Regions from separate parts of the Streptomyces sp. NPDC048506 genome, predicted to be linked through region 1. Evidence: riboswitches for the same ligand, from Rfam matches in the RefSeq annotation. Region 1 holds a riboswitch; each other region holds the start of a gene.

Region 1 (4,205 bases):
GGTCGCCTACCGCAGCACCGACACGGGGTACCACCAGTCGGTGACGGAGGTCGCCACGGTCTTCGTCGTGGCCCTGCTGGCGCTCGGCATCAACCGGGCGCTCCGGCTGACCGGCGCTCGGCTGGCGTCCGTACGGGACGTCTCGGAGGCCGCCCAGCGCGCCGTGCTGCCGGTGCCGCCGGAGCGGCTGGCCGGGTTCGCGGTCGCCGCCCGGTACCTGGGTGCGCGGGTGGACGCCCGGATCGGCGGCGACCTCTATGCGGTGCAGGACACCCCGCACGGCGTACGGCTGATCGTCGGCGATGTGCGCGGCAAGGGGCTGGAGGCGGTGGAGGCCGCGGTGGTGGTCATCGGCGCGTTCCGGGAGGCGGCCGAGCAGGAGGTCACGCTGGAGGCGGTGGCGGGCCGGCTGGAGCGGGCGCTGCAACGGGAGGGCCGGCGGCGCGCGGGGATCGAACGGGCCGAAGGGTTCACCACGGCGGTGCTGGCCGAGCTCCCCGCTGACGGTCAGTCCGTCCTACGGGTCCTCAACCGGGGCCATCCGGCTCCCCTGATGCTCACCCCGGACGGCGGGCTGCGCGAACTGGTCCCCGCGGCGCCGGCGCTGCCGCTGGGGATGAGTGACGTGGCGAGTTGGCCGGACCGGTCGGACGAGACCTTCTTCCCGGCCGGTGCGCTGCTGCTGTGCTTCACCGACGGCGTCACCGAGGCCCGCGACGGCAGCGGTTGCTTCTACGACCCGTCGGACCGGCTGCGCGGCCGCCTCTTCGCCGGTCCGGACGGCCTCCTGGACACCCTCGTCGAGGACGTCGCCCGGTACACGGGCGGGGCGCAGGCGGACGATATGGCCCTGCTGGCGGTGCAGCGGCCGATGGGGACGTGAGGGGGCCTCCTCGGCGGGCAGTTGGCCGGGACGGGGGCGGGGACGGGGGTGGTGGACGGTGGGTGGTGGACGGTGGGTGGTGGAGGGTGGTCCGGTCTACGCCGCGGGTCCGGTCTGCGCCGTGGGCTCGGCCTGTGCCGTGGGGTCCGGCAGGCCGCGCAGGCTCTGTCCGTGCTGCCCGGTGCGGGCGACCGGGCGCCCGTCCAGGGCGAGGGTCAGCAGCAGTCCGTCCTCCGAGTGCCAGGAGTCCTGCTCCGGCCCGGCGGTCCACGGCAGGACGGAGTGGTGCTCGTTGGAGATCCAGTGCCCGCCGCCGGGGTGCCCGTCGAGTACCGTGCGCACACGGTCCGCGAACTCCACGCGGCGGGCCGGCGCGAGGTAGGTCAGCACCGCGCTGTGGAAGACGACCAGGGTCGCCTCGGGCGGCGCGGCGGCGGCCAGCGCGGGCAGCTCGTCGATCAGGTCCCCGCGAGCGATCCGCGGCCGCGGCGCCGTGCGCACCGCCTCGACGGCCGCCGAGAGGTGGGCCGCCCGCTCCTCCTCGCCGGGCCAGACGAGCGCCCGCAGCCAGCGCAGGTCGTCCGGCTCGGCGACGGCGTCGAGCGGGTTCAGGTCGATACCGGCCCGCCAGACGACCTCCGGCATCCGGTCGGGCAGCCGCCCGGCCGCCGGCTCGGTACGGCATGTGAAGAGCGCCGGGCTCGTCGCCGGGCCCAGCTCGGTCGTCCGGACGGCGCCCCCGGGGTCCTGCCGGTACGCGTAGCGGTAGCGGTAACGGTCGGGGTGCAGACACAGGCCGGCCGAGGTGCCGACCTCCAGCAGGGCCAGTGGCTGGGTGAGTCGGGCGAGCAGCGGCAGCAGGGTGGCGCAGCGGGCCGGTTCGTTGGTCTGGGTGGCGCGCTGCATGACCACCGCACGGACCTCGTCCCAGTGCCGGACCGTCCACTCGCGCCAGCGACCGTAGGCCGCCTCGTCCCGCGGTCCGTGTTCGGCGTGCGGGCCGTCGAGGTAACGGACCGCGGCGAGCAGGAGGTTCGGCTGCTGTTTGTTGCCGGCCGGCAGCGACCCCGAGAGCAGGTCGCAGAGCTCCGGGTCCTGGCTGATCCGCGCGGTCAGTTCGGTATGGGCGGCGGAGCGGCCGTACGCCTCCCACCGCGAGAAATGTCGGTACCGCCGCGCCACGTCCTGGGCGCTACCGCTGATGACCCCGCTCCCGGTGTTCCCGGTGTTGACGACCATGATCCGACGTTACCCAGTCACACTGGGTAATCGGCGGGCACCCCTCCGCATAACGACTCATGCACAATCGCCGGGAGATCGTTTAGCGTTCGGCGGTCAACTCGCCCGGTTTGCGGCCATGGTGGCCGAAAAAGTCCCCGCCGAACCTCGTGTGGAACGGACAAGGTTTCCCGGGAAGGCTTGGAAAACAGCCACGATCTCTATTACTGTCCGATAACGCAGCGCGGTCGTCCCAGCCGTCGCAAGAGGCGGCACCGTGCGCCGACGCCGAATCCCGCACGCACTGTTCACGCACCTCCAGCACCTCGAACTGCACCAAGGGAACCGGGGAACCACCACATTGGGGTGAATCGGACGCCTCTGCCAGAGGGTGCCCGTAGGAGACCTTCCTGCTCCGAACCCGTCAGCTAACCCGGTAGGCGAGAAGGAAGGAAAGGAGTGCGCCCCAGTGGCGTCCAACAGGCCTGCCCCCGAGGCTCCGTCCGGCTACCCACTCGACGACCGAGGAGCCTTCGACGGCCCCGGATACGCGGGCGGCGGTGCGGCCGGCGACAGCGACGGCCCGTGGGAGGAGTGGAACCCCACCGAGGATTCCGTCCGACCGGTCCGCGGCAAGCACCGGGTGGCCAAGCAGCGCGCCGGAGGCCTCGCCCGCGGCGGTACGGTCCTGGGCGTCGGCGTCATCGCGGCGGTCGGTGCGGGTGGCATGGCCACGGCCGAGGACCGCCCGCCGGTCCCGATCTCGATGCCCGACGTCGGGGGCCTGGCCCACGAGATATCCGACAGCCTGCCGGACGCCGCGTCCCTCCCCGGCGTGGGCGACCTCATATCCGACTCGGGATCCGACTCCGGTTCTGATTCCGGTTCTGATTCTGGTTCTGACTCTTCTTCGGGCGCGGACTCCGCCGCGTCCGGTCCGCTCGGCCAGAGCACCCAGCGGGGCGCGTCCGGCGCCGGCGAGGCCCTGCGCAGCCGCATCCTCCAGCAGGCCGATACGCAGCAGGACGCCGCCGAGGAGGAGGCCCGCGAGGCGGCGGAGAGCGCCGCCGTCAAGCAGGCCGCGACGGACGCGGCCGCGGCGCAGAAGACCGCCGAGAAGGCCGCGGCCACCAAGAAGGCCGCCGAGCTGGAGGCCAAGCGCAAGGCCGAGGAGGAGGCCCGCCGCAAGGCGGAGGCCGAACGCCTCGCCCAGCTGGCGAAGAGCTACCTCACCCCGGTCGCCTCGTACACCCTGACCGCCGGCTTCGGTCAGGCCGGTGACCGCTGGGTCGCCGACCACACCGGGCAGGACTTCGCCGCACCGACCGGCACGCCCGTCAGGGCAGTGCACTCCGGCACCATCACCCAGGCCGGCTGGGCCGGGTCGTACGGCTACCGCATCGTGCTCACCCTCGACGACGGCACGGAGCTCTGGTTCTGCCATCTGTCCTCGATGGTGAAGACCTCCGGCAAGGTCAACACGGGCGATGTCATCGGCCGGGTCGGCGCGACCGGCAACGTCACCGGCCCGCACCTCCACCTGGAGGTACGCCCCGGCGCCGGTGACCCGATAGACCCGATGCCCTGGCTGCGCGAGCACGGGCTCGACGTCTGAGGGCGCGTCCGGGGCGGCGGAACTCCGTTGTGGGGGAGAGGGAATATGCGCCCTCTCCCCGACGCTCCAACAACGTATGACCGCGACACTCAAAACTGTTGGTTCGCTCTCCGTCTCCCCGCTCTGCCTCGGGGGCAACGTCTTCGGCTGGACGGCCGACGAGGCCGAGTCCTTCGCCGTGCTCGACGCGTACACGGCCGGCGGCGGCAACTTCATCGACACCGCGGACGTGTACTCCGCCTGGGCCCCTGGAAACAAGGGCGGTGAATCCGAGACCGTCATCGGCAACTGGCTGGCGTCCCGCGGCAACCGCTCCGACGTGGTCATCGCCACCAAGGTGGGCGCGCACCCCGACTACAAGGGCCTGACCGCCGCCACGATCACGTCCGCGGTCGAGGAGTCCCTGACCCGCCTCCGGACGGATTACATCGACCTCTACTACACCCACTATGACGACGAGTCGGTGGCGGTCGAGGAGTTCCTCACCGC
Region 2 (4,205 bases), on a different contig from region 1:
CGCGCCGTTGTAGTTCTGTGTGGCCACCTCTGCCTCCTGGTACAGCGCGTCGACCCGGTCCTTGACCTGGGCGGGAGTGGGCTGGGGTGCGGCCTGACCGGTGCCGCCTGCGGCGGTGGCGGTGGCGGCGCCTGCGAGGGCCAGGGTGGCGGCCGTACGAGCGGTGCGCGCACTGCGCGAGCCGCCGCCGATGAGCGCGGCGAGCGGATGCTGCCTGGGCTTGCGGTGCGAGGCCACGGTGGCCGTCACTTCCTTCCCTTAGGGCCGTCGGCCCGGCGGCGGTCCGCTTCGAGGCGCGGGCCGCCGCCTGACCTTCGGCGGGGCGGCCGGCGGACACCGGTGTGGAGCCCGGCGATGGCGGGGAGCCGGCCGCCTGGAGGAGGACGCTAGACCTGGGCGTCACGGGGGTGAGCCCGTTTGCCCGGCATTGTTCGGTTTCGACCGGCGCCGGTACGCGGCTGACCGCGGCGCCATGACCGCGCGGCCGGGACCGGTCTGCCGTGACCGAAGCGGCGATTGTGTGCGCCCTGCCGGAAGGGCCGTGCTATGCGGCGGCTACGATCCAGCACTATGGACGTAGTAATCAATGTCTTCGTCGGCCTGCACATCATCGGTATCGCCGCCCTGCTGGGCGGCTTCCTGACCCAGATGAAGGCGATGGGCGCGGGCACCGCGCGCTTCGTACCGGCCATGCTGCACGGCGCGCTGACGATGCTGGTGACCGGCATCGTGCTGGTGGGCCTCAACCAGGCCGAGGGCCACACCCTCAACAACATCAAGATCGGCATCAAGATGGCCGTCCTGGTGGTGATCCTGGCGCTGGTGTACGTCAAGCGGGACGAGGAGACGGTCGCCAAGCCGGTCTTCGCCACGGTGGGCGGGCTCACGGTCGCCAACATCTTCATCGCGGTGCTCTGGACCTGAGCGACGGACCGCATCGCGCGCCGAACGGATCGGACCACGCACCGCGCGCCGAACGGATCGCACCGCGCACCGCGCGCCGAACGGATCGCACCGCGCACCGCGCACCGAACGGACCGCACAACGCATCGCGGCCGCCCCGTCACGGCGGCCTCAACCGCACACCGCGCGGTCCTCGCACTCCGGGATCCGGAGGCGAGGGCCGCGCGGCGGCGTGTGGGGGGTGGCCCGTGGGGGGTGGCCTTGAGGGGGTGGAGCGGGGCCGCGGCTCAGGCCGGGCGGACGCTCCCGTAGATCGGCATGTAGTAGATCGACTCCACCCGGACGTTGGCGCCCGGGTGCGGGGCGTGGATCATCTTGCCGTCGCCTATGTACATGCCGACGTGGCTGATGTCGTCGAAGAAGAAGACGAGGTCACCGGGCTGGAGGTTGCTGGTCGCCACCCGCTGGCCGACCTTGACCTGGTCCCAGGTGGTGCGCGGCAGATCGACACCGGCCGCCTTCCAGGCCGCCTGCGTCAGCCCCGAGCAGTCGTAGGAGTTGGGGCCGGTCGCGCCCCAGACGTACGGCTTGCCTATCTGGGCGCGGGCGAACGCCAGGGCCTTTTCGGCCTTGGTGGAGTTCGAGCTCCCGGTGGAGCCGCCGCTGCTGGTGCCACCACCGGTCTGCCCGCCGGACGTGCCGCCGGTCTGCTGCTGTCGCTCGCGCTCCTGCTGCCGGCGCGCCTCCTCCTCGGCCTTGCGCTTGGCCGCCGCCTCCTTCTGGCGCTCCAACTCCGCCAGCCGCGCCTTCTCCTGGGCGGTCAGCCGCGACAGCAGTTGCCGGGTCTCGGCGAGCTTCTGCTGGACGGACTGCTTGGACGCCTTGAGGGAGGACTGCGTCTCCTGGAGCTGATCCAGGCTGCGGCTCGCCTCGGCCCGCTGGCGCGCCGCCGCTGACGCCTGCTTCTGGTAGTCGGCGACGGCCTGCTGCTGCCGGCTGGTCAGCCGCTCCATCAGGTGGCTGCGGTCGAAGAACTGCTGCGGGTCCTTGGCGAGCATCAGCTGCGCCGTCGGGTTCATCCCACCGCTCCGGTACTGCGCCGAGGCGAAGGTGCCCAGTTCGCGCCGGGAGTCGTTCATCTTCTGCGCGCGCTTGGCGGCGTCGTTGAGCAGACCGTTGACGGCGTCCCGCTGGTGGTCGGCGCGCTCCTTGGCCGCGTTGTACTTCTGGGTGGCCACCTCGGCCTGGTGGTAGAGGCCGTCGACCTTCTGCTTGACCTCTTCGATGGACGGCTTGGGCGCACGGGGGGCGGCGTCGGCGGACTGCGAGAGCAGGGTGACCGAGGCGAGCGCCGCAGTGGTGAGCCCGGCGGCCGTACGGCGGCTTCCGGGCGAGGTGAGAACGCTGGTGCGCGGCTTGCGATGGGACGCCAAGGCCGGCAACTCCTTCCGTGGGCCGCCTACCGGGTTAGCTGTCGGGTTCGGGCGGTGTCGCTGACGGAAGGTTTGCCCTACGGTCCGTGCGTCCGCTGGCGCGTCGCACGGATCGATTCACCCCGGTGATGCGTGTGGGTCCCCGGCTCCGGCCGGGGGACCCAGGGTTGAAGGTCTTCCGGCGCGTCTGGACTCGGCGGAGGCGGCCCGTGCCGGTGCTGTCACCGACGGCGTGCGGGCTGCCCGAGCCAGGACGTTAGCCAACTCGTGTGGCTCCTGTGAAGGCTGATGTTCGATATGCCCGAAACCTTTTCGTGACCTTTTTGCGGGAGCGTCGTGGCGGATACGGACGGCGCTCGACAGCACACGGAACGAGGTCGTCCGGCACACGGAACGGGGTCGTCCGGCACACGGAACTGGGTCTTCCGCCACGCGGAAACGGGATCTTCCGCCACGCGGAACGGGGTCATCCGGCCGTCTCTCCCCACTCGCCAGCACGCTGTCGGTGCCGCGGCCTAGACTCGGTGGGCGATGAGCAGCCTCTTTGACGACAGCTTCCTGGCGGACCTCGCCCACAAGGACGAGGAGGAGCACCCGCCGCCTCCCGAGCACGAGCACGAGCCGGCCTCGGAGGAGATCCCCGCCGACCTCTTCGGCGGGCGGTTCGACGCACCGGTGCACGCGGAGCCGTACTACCGCGACGGCGCCGCCCGCCCGGTCGTCGACCCCGCGGCGCTGCTGGAGGGGCTCAACGACCAGCAGAAGGCCGCCGTGGTGCACACCGGCGGCCCGTTGCTGATCGTCGCCGGCGCCGGCTCCGGCAAGACCCGGGTGCTCACCCACCGCATCGCCCACCTGCTCGCCGAGCGCCACGTCCACCCCGGCCAGATCCTCGCGATCACGTTCACGAACAAGGCCGCGGGCGAGATGAAGGAGCGCGTGGAGCAGCTGGTCGGCCCGCGCGCCAACGCGATGTGGGTCTCCACCTTCCACAGCGCCTGCGTGCGGATCCTGCGCCGCGAGTCCAAGAAGCTGGGCTTCACGTCGTCCTTCTCGATCTACGACGCGGCCGATTCGAAGCGCCTGATGGCGCTGGTCTGCCGCGATCTGGACCTGGACCCCAAGCGCTTCCCGCCCAAGTCCTTCAGCGCCAAGATCTCCAACCTCAAGAACGAGCTCATCGACGAGGAGAGCTTCGCCGGGACGGCGGCTGGGGGCACCTCCCAGACGGAGTCTGGGGGAGGTTTTGAGAAGACCCTGGCCGAGGCGTACGCGATGTACCAGGCGCGGCTGCGCGAGGCCAACGCCCTGGACTTCGACGACATCATCATGACGACGGTCAACCTGCTCCAGGCCTTCCCCGACGTCGCCGAGCACTACCGCCGCCGCTTCCGCCACGTCCTCGTCGACGAGTACCAGGACACCAACCACGCCCAGTACACCCTCGTCCGCGAACTGGTCGGCCCCGCCGAGACCGCCGCCGAGCTGTGCGTCGTCGGCGACGCCGACCAGTCGATCTACGCCTTCCGCGGCGCGACCATCCGCAACATCCTCCAGTTCGAGGAGGACTACCCGGACGCCACGACGATCATGCTGGAGCAGAACTACCGCTCCTCGCAGACGATCCTGTCCGCCGCCAACGCGGTCATCGAGCGCAACGAGAACCGCCGCCCCAAGAACCTCTGGACGGACGCCGGCGCCGGACCCAAGATCACCGGCTATGTCGCCGACACCGAGCACGACGAGGCGCAGTTCGTCGCCGACGAGATCGACCGGCTGACCGACGCCGGCGACGCCAAGGCCGGCGACGTCGCCGTCTTCTACCGCACCAACGCCCAGTCCCGTGTCTTCGAAGAGATCTTCATCCGG
Region 3 (4,205 bases), on a different contig from region 1:
GTCCTGGAGATCACCCCCGGGGAGGTGCAGGAGGTCGCCAAGGCCCGGCTGCGCCCCGACAACCGTGCCGTACTGGTCTACGAGCCCACCGCAACCGCGGAGCCCACCGACACCGCCGACACCGAGGAAGGGGAGGCGGACCAGTGAGCGACGCCACCACCCGCGCAGGTTCCCCCGAGACCGCCATGGACCTCCACCCCCAGCCGCGGAGCGGCGCGCCCAAGCCGTGGGCCTTCCCGGCCCCCGACCGCGGCCAACTCCCCAACGGCCTCACGCTCCTGACCAGCCACCGCCCCGGCCAGCAGGTCGTCGCCGTCGAGATCAACCTGGTGGCTCCGCTGGACGCCGAGCCCGACGGCCTGGACGGCGTCGCCACGATCATGGCGCGCGCCCTGTCCGAGGGCACCGACAAGCACACCGCCGAGGAGTTCGCCGCCGAGCTGGAGCGCTGCGGCGCCACGCTGGACGCGCACGCCGACCACCCCGGCGTCCGGGTCTCCCTGGAGGTCCCGGCCTCCCGGCTGCCCCGTGCGCTCGGCCTGCTCGCCGACGCGCTGCGCGCCCCCGCGTTCCCGGAGAGCGAGATCGAGCGGCTGGTGCGCAACCGCCTCGACGAGATCCCGCACGAGCTCGCCAACCCGGCCCGGCGCGCCGCGATGGCGCTGTCCAAGGAGCTGTTCCCGGCGACGGCCCGGATGTCGCGGCCCCGCCAGGGCACCGAGGAGACCGTCGTCCGCATCGACGCGGCGGCCGTCCGCGCCTTCTACGACGCCCACGTCCGGCCGGCCACGGCCACCGCGGTGATCGTCGGCGACTTCACCGGCGTCGACCTGGACGCGGCGCTCGCCGACACCCTCGGCGCCTGGACCGGCTCGCCCGCCGAGCCGCTGAAGGCCTCCCCGATCGTCGCCGACGACACCGGCCGCGTGGTGATCGTGGACCGCCCGGGCGCGGTCCAGACGCAGCTGCTCATCGGCCGCGTCGGCGCCGACCGGCACGACCGGGTGTGGCCCGCGCAGATCCTCGGCACGTACTGCCTGGGCGGCACCCTCACCTCCCGCCTGGACCGCGTGCTGCGGGAGGAGAAGGGCTACACCTACGGGGTGCGCGCCTTCGGCCAGGTGCTGCGCTCCACCGCCCCCACGTCCCCCGAGGGGGCCACCGGCGCCGCACTGCTGGCGATCAGCGGCTCGGTGGACACCGCCTCCACCGTCCCCGCGCTGGAGGACCTGTGGAAGGTGCTGCGGACCCTGGCGGCGGAGGGGCTGACGGACGAGGAGCGCGATGTCGCCGTGCAGAACCTGGTCGGCGTCGCCCCGCTGAAGTACGAGACCGCGGCGGCCGTCGCGGGCACCCTCGCCGACCAGGTCGAGCAGCAGCTCCCGGACGACTTCCAGGCGCAGTTGTACCTCCGGCTCGCGGAGACCGGCACGGTCGAGGCGACCGCGGCGGTGGTCAACGCCTTCCCGACGGACCGCCTGGTGACGGTCCTGGTGGGCGACGCGGCGCAGATCGCCGAGCCGGTGCGGGCGCTGGGCCTCGGCGAGGTGACGGTCGTCGGCGGTTAGCGGACACGGGTCCGGAGAGCTCTCCCCGGTCCGTCACCCCGTCAGCTGACTGCCCGTCGCCTGAGGGATGGTCAGCGCCTCATCTACGGCTCCCGTGGTGCCAGAGCACCACGGGAGCCGTCGTATGTCCGGTTTGAGGTGGCTGGTGGCGCCAGTACTTGTGGGATCCCGCACAAAAACCGGCTTCTGTTTGCCCATCGAAAGTTGTCCCGATTAGCGTCGGTCCGGCTGTTCGTCACAACTCCGCCACAACAGTGGCACCGGACAGTCATCGCCGAGTCCCCGTACGGCGCGAGCCAGGGGAGCCGGGGACCCAACCGTCCCTTGGGGTGAATCGGACTCCTCCCCGGAGGAGCCCGTAGGAGACCTTCCTGCTCCGAACCCGTCAGCTAACCCGGTAGGCGAGAAGGAAGGAAAGGACAAGCCAGCACATGGCGTTCACCCGTGCCACCGGGAAGCACCGCCGTGCGAGCCGTACCGCTCGCACGACCCGTCACCTCGCCGGCATAGCCACCCTCGCGGCATCCGGCGTGGTCGCCACCGTGGCCTCCCCGGCACTGGCCGCCACGGACGAGGCGCGCACCCAGGACACCGGTCTCCAGCAGGCCGTCGTGCTCGGCGACGAGCTCGCCGACCACGTCTCGGCGCAGGCCGACGCACAGCAGGCCGCCGCCGAGGCCGCGGCCGTCCAGGCACAGGCCGAGGCCGTCGCCAAGAAGCAGGCCGACGAGGCCAAGCGGCACGCCGAGGCGGCGCTGAAGAAGGCCAAGGCCGAGCGCGAGGCCAAGGAGCGCGCCGCCCGCGACGCCGAGCGCAAGCGCCTCAACGCCTTCGTCGCCCCGATCGCCGACTCGTACGTCTCCACCGGCTACAAGGCCTCCAGCAGCCTGTGGTCCTCGGGCAGCCACACCGGCATCGACTTCCACGCCGCCTCCGGGACCTCGGTGCACGCCGTCGGCGCGGGCACCGTCGTCGAGGCCGGCTGGGGCGGTGCGTACGGCAACAACATCGTGATCAAGATGAACGACGGTACGTACACCCAGTACGGCCACCTGTCGTCGATCGGCGTCTCGGTGGGCCAGCAGGTCACCCCCGGCCAGCAGATCGGCCTCTCCGGTGCCACCGGCAACGTCACCGGTCCGCACCTGCACTTCGAGGCCCGCACCTCGCCCGACTACGGCTCGGACATGGACCCCATCGCCTATCTGCGCGCGCACGGCGTGAACGTCTGACCCGTTCCGTCATCGCACCGGCACACCGCACCGCGGGATCGCGCATCGTCCGCTGGCCAAAAAATATCCATGAATATCCGGAGCCCGTCGGAAAAGCCGTCCCGGTCGAATAGAGTCACGGAAAAGTCGCCAACCGGCGGCGTTTCCAGGGGATTACGGCGGAGGCACGGACGATGCGAGGCCATATTTCCGCGCATGCGGTGTGCACGGCGATTCGCGAGGACATCGTCTCCGGCGCACTCGCGCCGGGGAGCCGGTTGATCGAGGAGATCCTGGCGGCGCGTTACGGCGTCTCCAGGGTGCCGGTCCGCGAGGCGCTGCGCACCCTTCAGTCCGAGGGCTTCGTCACCACTCGCCACCACGCGGGCGCCTGCGTCGCCGAGCCCACCGAGCAGGAGGCCGCCGATCTCCTCGACATCCGCGCCCTGTTGGAGCCGCTGGGCGCCGCCCGCGCGGCCGCCCGGCGCAGCCCGGCCCATCTGAAGGTGCTGCGCGGCCTGGTGCGGCTCGGCCGGGAGCGGGCCCGCCAGGGCAACCCCGCGGACCTGCGTCAACTGGACGGCTGGTTCCATGAGACGCTCGCCCAGGCGGCCGGCAGCGCCAGCCTGACCGCGCTGCTCACCCAGCTGCGACGCAAGATCGAGTGGATGTACGCGGTGGAGCCGCCGGCCCGGTCCGGAGAGTCGTGGGACGAACACGGCGCCGTGCTGGACGCGGTGGCCCGTGGTGACGGGGAGCGGGCGCGTGCCCTGATGGCCGCCCACATCGAGCGCTCCCGGCCGGTGTACCGGCTGCGGCGTCCCGCCGCGGCGGCCGAGGTGAGGGATCCGAAACGACCCGTCAACACGGCACGCGCCCGCTCTTAACAATCACCGCGTATACAAAGAGACGCCGGAAGGTAATTCCGCGGTGCGCCCCGCGATATCCGTTATCGGGTCGGGCGGCGCGTGTTCCGACTCCGGTCAGAATTCGGCCTGCCCATTTCTCGGCGCCGGAAATAAGGAATTCCCCGCGGCGGCCCCAGAAATTCGGACACAATCCTTCGCGTGCGGGCCGTGCGGGCCGTGCGGGCCGTGCAGCCGGTCCGGGGATTCCCAATGGGCGCAGCGCAGCGCGGCGCGGCCCGGAGCGGGAGGGCGGCGGCGGGGGAGCGCGGGCGCAGTACGCGGACGGCCCCGCCGCGGCGGACCGGGGTCGGTCGCCGCGGCGGGGCCGCCGCACGCTGCCCGGGCCCTGGCGGGCCCGGTGGGGAAGTCAGACGGTCTCGGGGAGCTCCTCAAGACCCTCGGCCACCAGCTTCGCCAGGCGGTCGAGGGCCGCCTCGGCGCCGTCGGCGTCCGAGGCCAGCACGATCTCCTCGCCGCCCTGGGCGCCCAGACCCAGGACCGCGAGCATGGAGGCGGCG
Region 4 (4,205 bases), on a different contig from region 1:
CCCAGTCGTCCTCGAACAGCGGGTCCTCGATGGAGACCAGCGGGTACGCGGAGACGAGCTCCTCGTAGTACTCCGTCATCTCGGCGGCGGAGCGCTCCTTGCCCTCGAAGACGTACTTGCCGTCCTTGTAGAACTCGGAGGCGGCGACGTCCAGGGCGAGGGCGATGTCCTGACCGGGGGCGTAGCCGGCCTGCTTGATGGCCTCCAGGATGAGGTCCAGGGCCTCGCGGTTGGAGCCCAGGTTGGGGGCGAAGCCGCCCTCGTCACCGAGGCCGGTGGACAGACCGCGCTCCTTCAGGACCTTCTTGAGGGTGTGGTAGACCTCGGCGCCCCAGCGCAGCGCCTCGGAGAAGGACTCCGCGCCGATCGGGGCGATCATGAACTCCTGGATGTCCACGTTGGAGTCGGCGTGCGAGCCGCCGTTCAGGATGTTCATCATCGGGACGGGCAGGATGTGCGCGTTCGGGCCGCCGAGGTAGCGGAACAGCGGGAGGTCGCTGGCCTCCGAGGCGGCGTGCGCGACGGCGAGGGAGACGCCGAGGATGGCGTTGGCGCCGAGCGAGCCCTTGTTGTCGGTGGCGTCCAGGTCGAACATCGCCTGGTCGATCAGCCGCTGCTCGGTCGCGTCGTAGCCGACGAGCTCCGGGCCGATCTGCTCGATGACGGCCAGGACGGCCTTCTCGACGCCCTTGCCGAGGTAGCGGTTCGGGTCGCCGTCGCGGAGCTCGATGGCCTCGAAGGCGCCGGTGGAGGCACCGGACGGGACGGCGGCACGGCCCGTGCTGCCGTCGTCGAGGCCGACCTCGACCTCGACCGTGGGATTACCTCGCGAGTCGAGAATTTCGCGGGCTACGACGACGTCGATGGACGGCACGTTGTCTCCTTCATGGGTGTCTGGAGTTCTCCGGCATGAGCCTAACGGCCCCGGGCGCGTCCGCTTGCCCTCGGCCCGCTCCGTGGGACGGAATTACGGAACAAAGAACGCAAAGGCGCAGTTCATCGGGCGTTCTCCGCATTGTTCGCTGAGCGGGAAAAACCGCGGGACGTAGCAGGTCACCGGCGTGTGCATCCCGGGCGCGCGGAGAGTGCGAGCAGCCCCGCCGGGGTGCGCCGGGGGGAGGGCGCGCCCCGGCGGGGCTGTCTCAGGGGGAACTCACGGGAAACCGGCCGGACGGGACCGGGTGCCCGCCGGGGCCGGTGGGGGTCCCGGCGCGGGACGGCTCAGACGCTGAGCTTCTGACCCGGGAAGATCAGGTTCGGGTTGCCGCCGACGACCGACTTGTTGGCCGCGTAGAGCGCCTTCCAGTTGGTGCCGTGCGCCTTGGCGATCTTCGCGAGGGTGTCACCCGGCTTGACGGTGTAGGTGCCCTGACCGTCGGACTTCTTCGCCTCGGACTTCTTCGGGGCCGGCTGCGCCTTCTCGGCCTTGGGGGCCGGGGTGGACTTCCGCACGGCGTCGTCGCTCTTCTGCGGCGCGGACTTGGTCTGCGCGGGCGCGCTGGTGTCCAGGTCGGGGGACGGGCCACCGGCGGTCAGGCCGCCGGCACCGGCGCAGGACCAGGCGCCCGGGCCCTGGATGGCGAGGAGCTTCTCGGCGACGGCGATCTGCTGGGACTTGGTGGCCAGGTCGGCGCGCGCCGCGTACTGGGTGCCACCGGCGGCGGCCCAGCTGGAGTTGGAGAACTGAAGGCCACCGTAGTAGCCGTTACCGGTGTTGATCGACCAGTTCCCGCCGGACTCGCACTGGGCGACCTTGTCCCAGGTGGCGACGGAGGCGGCGGAGGCGGAGGTGGCGCCCATCAGCGGGACGGCCACGGCGGCACCGGCGACACCGGCGAGGGTGGCGACGCGGACGGCCTTGGAGGGACGACGGTGCTTGCCCTTGTTGATCAGCATGGTTCGTTCGTTTCCTCACCGACGCCTACGAGGTGAGCTGTCGGGTTCGGACTGTGAGTGGCCCGGCCGGTGCGTCGAACGCACCGGGCTTCACCCCAAGCCGGCTGACCCGCTGTCACGGGCCGGGCCGGCACTTACCTTGGTTCCCCCGCTCCTGCCTTCGGCGCTTGCGCGTCAACTGCCTCCGATCACCGGCAGGACTCGGCGTGTGATCGGAGGGGCCCGCTTTGGCGAGCGGTCATGACCGTAAGCAGTAATCCCCTTGGTGTTCAAACCCCATCATCTGAACCAAGTTGACCGCTTTTGATCACAGGATGGTCACATATCCGCAGGTGGGACAGGGTCCGACGACACCGGACGGACCGGGGTTCACCGGGCGCAAAGAGACCCTTGTCTCACTTTCGCCAAAACGGACGAAGGCCGCGAACTAGCCTTGCGCATTCCCGAGATCGAGCCGCTGCCCCGGCTGGATCAGGTCCGCGTCGGCGCCGATGACGCCCTCGTTGCGCTCGTAGAGCGCGGGCCAGCCGCCGGGCAGCCGGTGCGCCGTGGCGATGGCTGACAGGCTGTCACCCGGGCGCACGGTGTAGTCGCCGTCGGCCGCCGGGTCCGTGCGGGGCGCATCGTCGCCGCGCGAGGCGTGCCGGCCGCCGGCGGAGCGCCCGCCGTCCCCGTCGGTGTCATCGACGTCGCCGCGGTGCTTGCCCTTGGGGGGCACCTGGTGCGGGGTGCCGGAGGTGTCCGTACGGCTGCCGCCGTCGGACGGCCCGTCGGGGTCGGACGATCCCTTGTCGTCCGATGACCCGGCACCGTCGGACGATCCCGTGCCGTCGGTCGATCCGGTGGCGTCGGTCGATCCGGCGGCGTCGGACGGGTCGCCGGTACGGGACGGGTCACCGGGGCGGGAGGCGCCGTCGCCGTCGCCGTCGTGGCCCGGCGCCTTGGAGCCGGAGGACCCGTGGTCGTGGTCCGGGCGCCGGGAGGCGTCGTCGGAGCCGGAGGTGTCGGAGGCGGAGGGCGAGGGCGTCGCGTCGGACGGCCGGTCGGACGGCTCGTCACCGTTCTCGCCCTGGTTGCCCGACGGGTCCCAGGAACGGTCCGGGTCGACCCCACGGTCCACGGGGTCGGGCAGCGGAGTGCTGGCGTTGCCCGGGTCGACCTGCGGTGCGCGGCCGTCCTTGGTCAGCCCGGCGTTCACCGCGCAGCTCGGCCAGGCGTCCGGGCCCCGGTCGTCGAGGATCGACTCGGCCACCGCGATCTGCTGGGCGCGACTGGCGAGGTCGGGGCGCGAGGCGTAGGCGCCGCCGCCGTAGTCGTCCCACATCTGCTGGGTCAGCTGTAGCCCGCCGTAGAAGCCGTTGCCCGAGGCCGCGCTCCACACCCCGCCGCTCTCGCACTGGGCGACCTTGTCCCAGGTGGCCGTGTCGGCGGCGTGCGCACCGCTGGCGGAGAGCAGGGGCAGTGCGAGCCCTGCGCCGGTCACTCCCGCCGTGACAAAGATGGCCGGTGCCTGACGGGGGCGTCGGTGTCGGCCGTTCCCGGAACGCATGCGGATGCCTTTCGCGCGGCGGTTGAGTTGTTCGGCGACCGACCGGGTCCTCGACTGGATGTTCGGGAAGCGTTGATCGCCGGTGGAAAAGTAACCGGGGTCACGGGTAGTCACAAGCCGGTGTAGCGCAGATCACGTTAAGGTCACGTGGCTGACGTTGCGTCAGTTCGCGTCCCGGCGCTGGTCAGGACCGCTCGGGCGTGAACTCCACCGGAAGCGACCGCAGTCCGCGCATGATGAGCCCGCCGCGCCAGCGCAGGGCGTCCGGATCCCCGGCCAGCCGGAGGTCCGGGAGTCGGGTCAGCAGGGTCGCGAGCGCGGTCTGCCCTTCGAGCCGGGCGAGCGGTGCGCCCAGGCAGTAGTGGATGCCGTGGCCGTACCCCAGGTGCTGGTTGTCGCGTCGGGTCAGATCGAGCACGTCCGGTTCGACGAAGCGTGACGGGTCGCGGTCCGCGGCGGCCAGCACGACCAGGACGGGATCGCCCTCGGCGATCCGCGCTCCGCCGAGCGTCAGGTCCTCGGTCGCGAACCGCCAGGTGGCCAGCTCCACCGGACCGTCGTAGCGGAGCAGCTCCTCCACCGCGGTGCCGAGCAGATCGGTGTCGCCCGCCGCGATCGACTTCTGGAGCAGCTCGCGCTGGGCAGGGTGGCGCAGCAGGGCGTAGGTGCCGTTGCCGATGAGGTTGACGGTGGTCTCGAAGCCGGCGAAGAGCAGGATGAACGCCATCGCGGCGGCCTCGTTCTCGGTGAGGTGCTCACC

What was found. A riboswitch is a leader RNA that binds a small molecule or an ion and turns the genes downstream of it on or off. The one in region 1 is predicted to bind cyclic di-AMP.
Positions count from the first base shown of each region.
Region 2: another riboswitch for cyclic di-AMP. It lies ahead of AB0C96_RS10645 (C40 family peptidase); the one in region 1 lies ahead of AB0C96_RS11820 (M23 family metallopeptidase).
Region 3: another riboswitch for cyclic di-AMP. It lies ahead of AB0C96_RS17835 (M23 family metallopeptidase); the one in region 1 lies ahead of AB0C96_RS11820 (M23 family metallopeptidase).
Region 4: another riboswitch for cyclic di-AMP. It lies ahead of AB0C96_RS19410 (transglycosylase family protein); the one in region 1 lies ahead of AB0C96_RS11820 (M23 family metallopeptidase).

Region 1 covers NZ_JBEZIX010000012.1:22,877-27,081, reverse strand. Annotated here, with positions in the region: gene AB0C96_RS11830 (PP2C family protein-serine/threonine phosphatase) at 1-883, shown strand, start outside; gene AB0C96_RS11825 (DUF2332 domain-containing protein) at 980-2,122, opposite strand; cyclic di-AMP (ydaO/yuaA leader) riboswitch at 2,405-2,559, shown strand; gene AB0C96_RS11820 (M23 family metallopeptidase) at 2,571-3,716, shown strand; gene AB0C96_RS11815 (aldo/keto reductase) at 3,793-4,205, shown strand, end outside.
Region 2 covers NZ_JBEZIX010000010.1:130,638-134,842, reverse strand. Annotated here, with positions in the region: gene AB0C96_RS10655 (NlpC/P60 family protein) at 1-249, opposite strand, end outside; gene AB0C96_RS10650 (hypothetical protein) at 571-924, shown strand; gene AB0C96_RS10645 (C40 family peptidase) at 1,191-2,336, opposite strand; cyclic di-AMP (ydaO/yuaA leader) riboswitch at 2,344-2,513, opposite strand; gene pcrA (DNA helicase PcrA) at 2,868-4,205, shown strand, end outside.
Region 3 covers NZ_JBEZIX010000019.1:119,676-123,880, forward strand. Annotated here, with positions in the region: gene AB0C96_RS17825 (pitrilysin family protein) at 1-147, shown strand, start outside; gene AB0C96_RS17830 (pitrilysin family protein) at 186-1,568, shown strand; cyclic di-AMP (ydaO/yuaA leader) riboswitch at 1,831-1,987, shown strand; gene AB0C96_RS17835 (M23 family metallopeptidase) at 2,000-2,800, shown strand; gene AB0C96_RS17840 (GntR family transcriptional regulator) at 2,974-3,666, shown strand; gene AB0C96_RS17845 (HPr family phosphocarrier protein) at 4,055-4,205, opposite strand, start outside.
Region 4 covers NZ_JBEZIX010000022.1:31,813-36,017, reverse strand. Annotated here, with positions in the region: gene eno (phosphopyruvate hydratase) at 1-874, opposite strand, end outside; gene AB0C96_RS19410 (transglycosylase family protein) at 1,222-1,896, opposite strand; cyclic di-AMP (ydaO/yuaA leader) riboswitch at 1,904-2,072, opposite strand; gene AB0C96_RS19405 (transglycosylase family protein) at 2,324-3,379, opposite strand; gene AB0C96_RS19400 (cytochrome P450) at 3,630-4,205, opposite strand, start outside.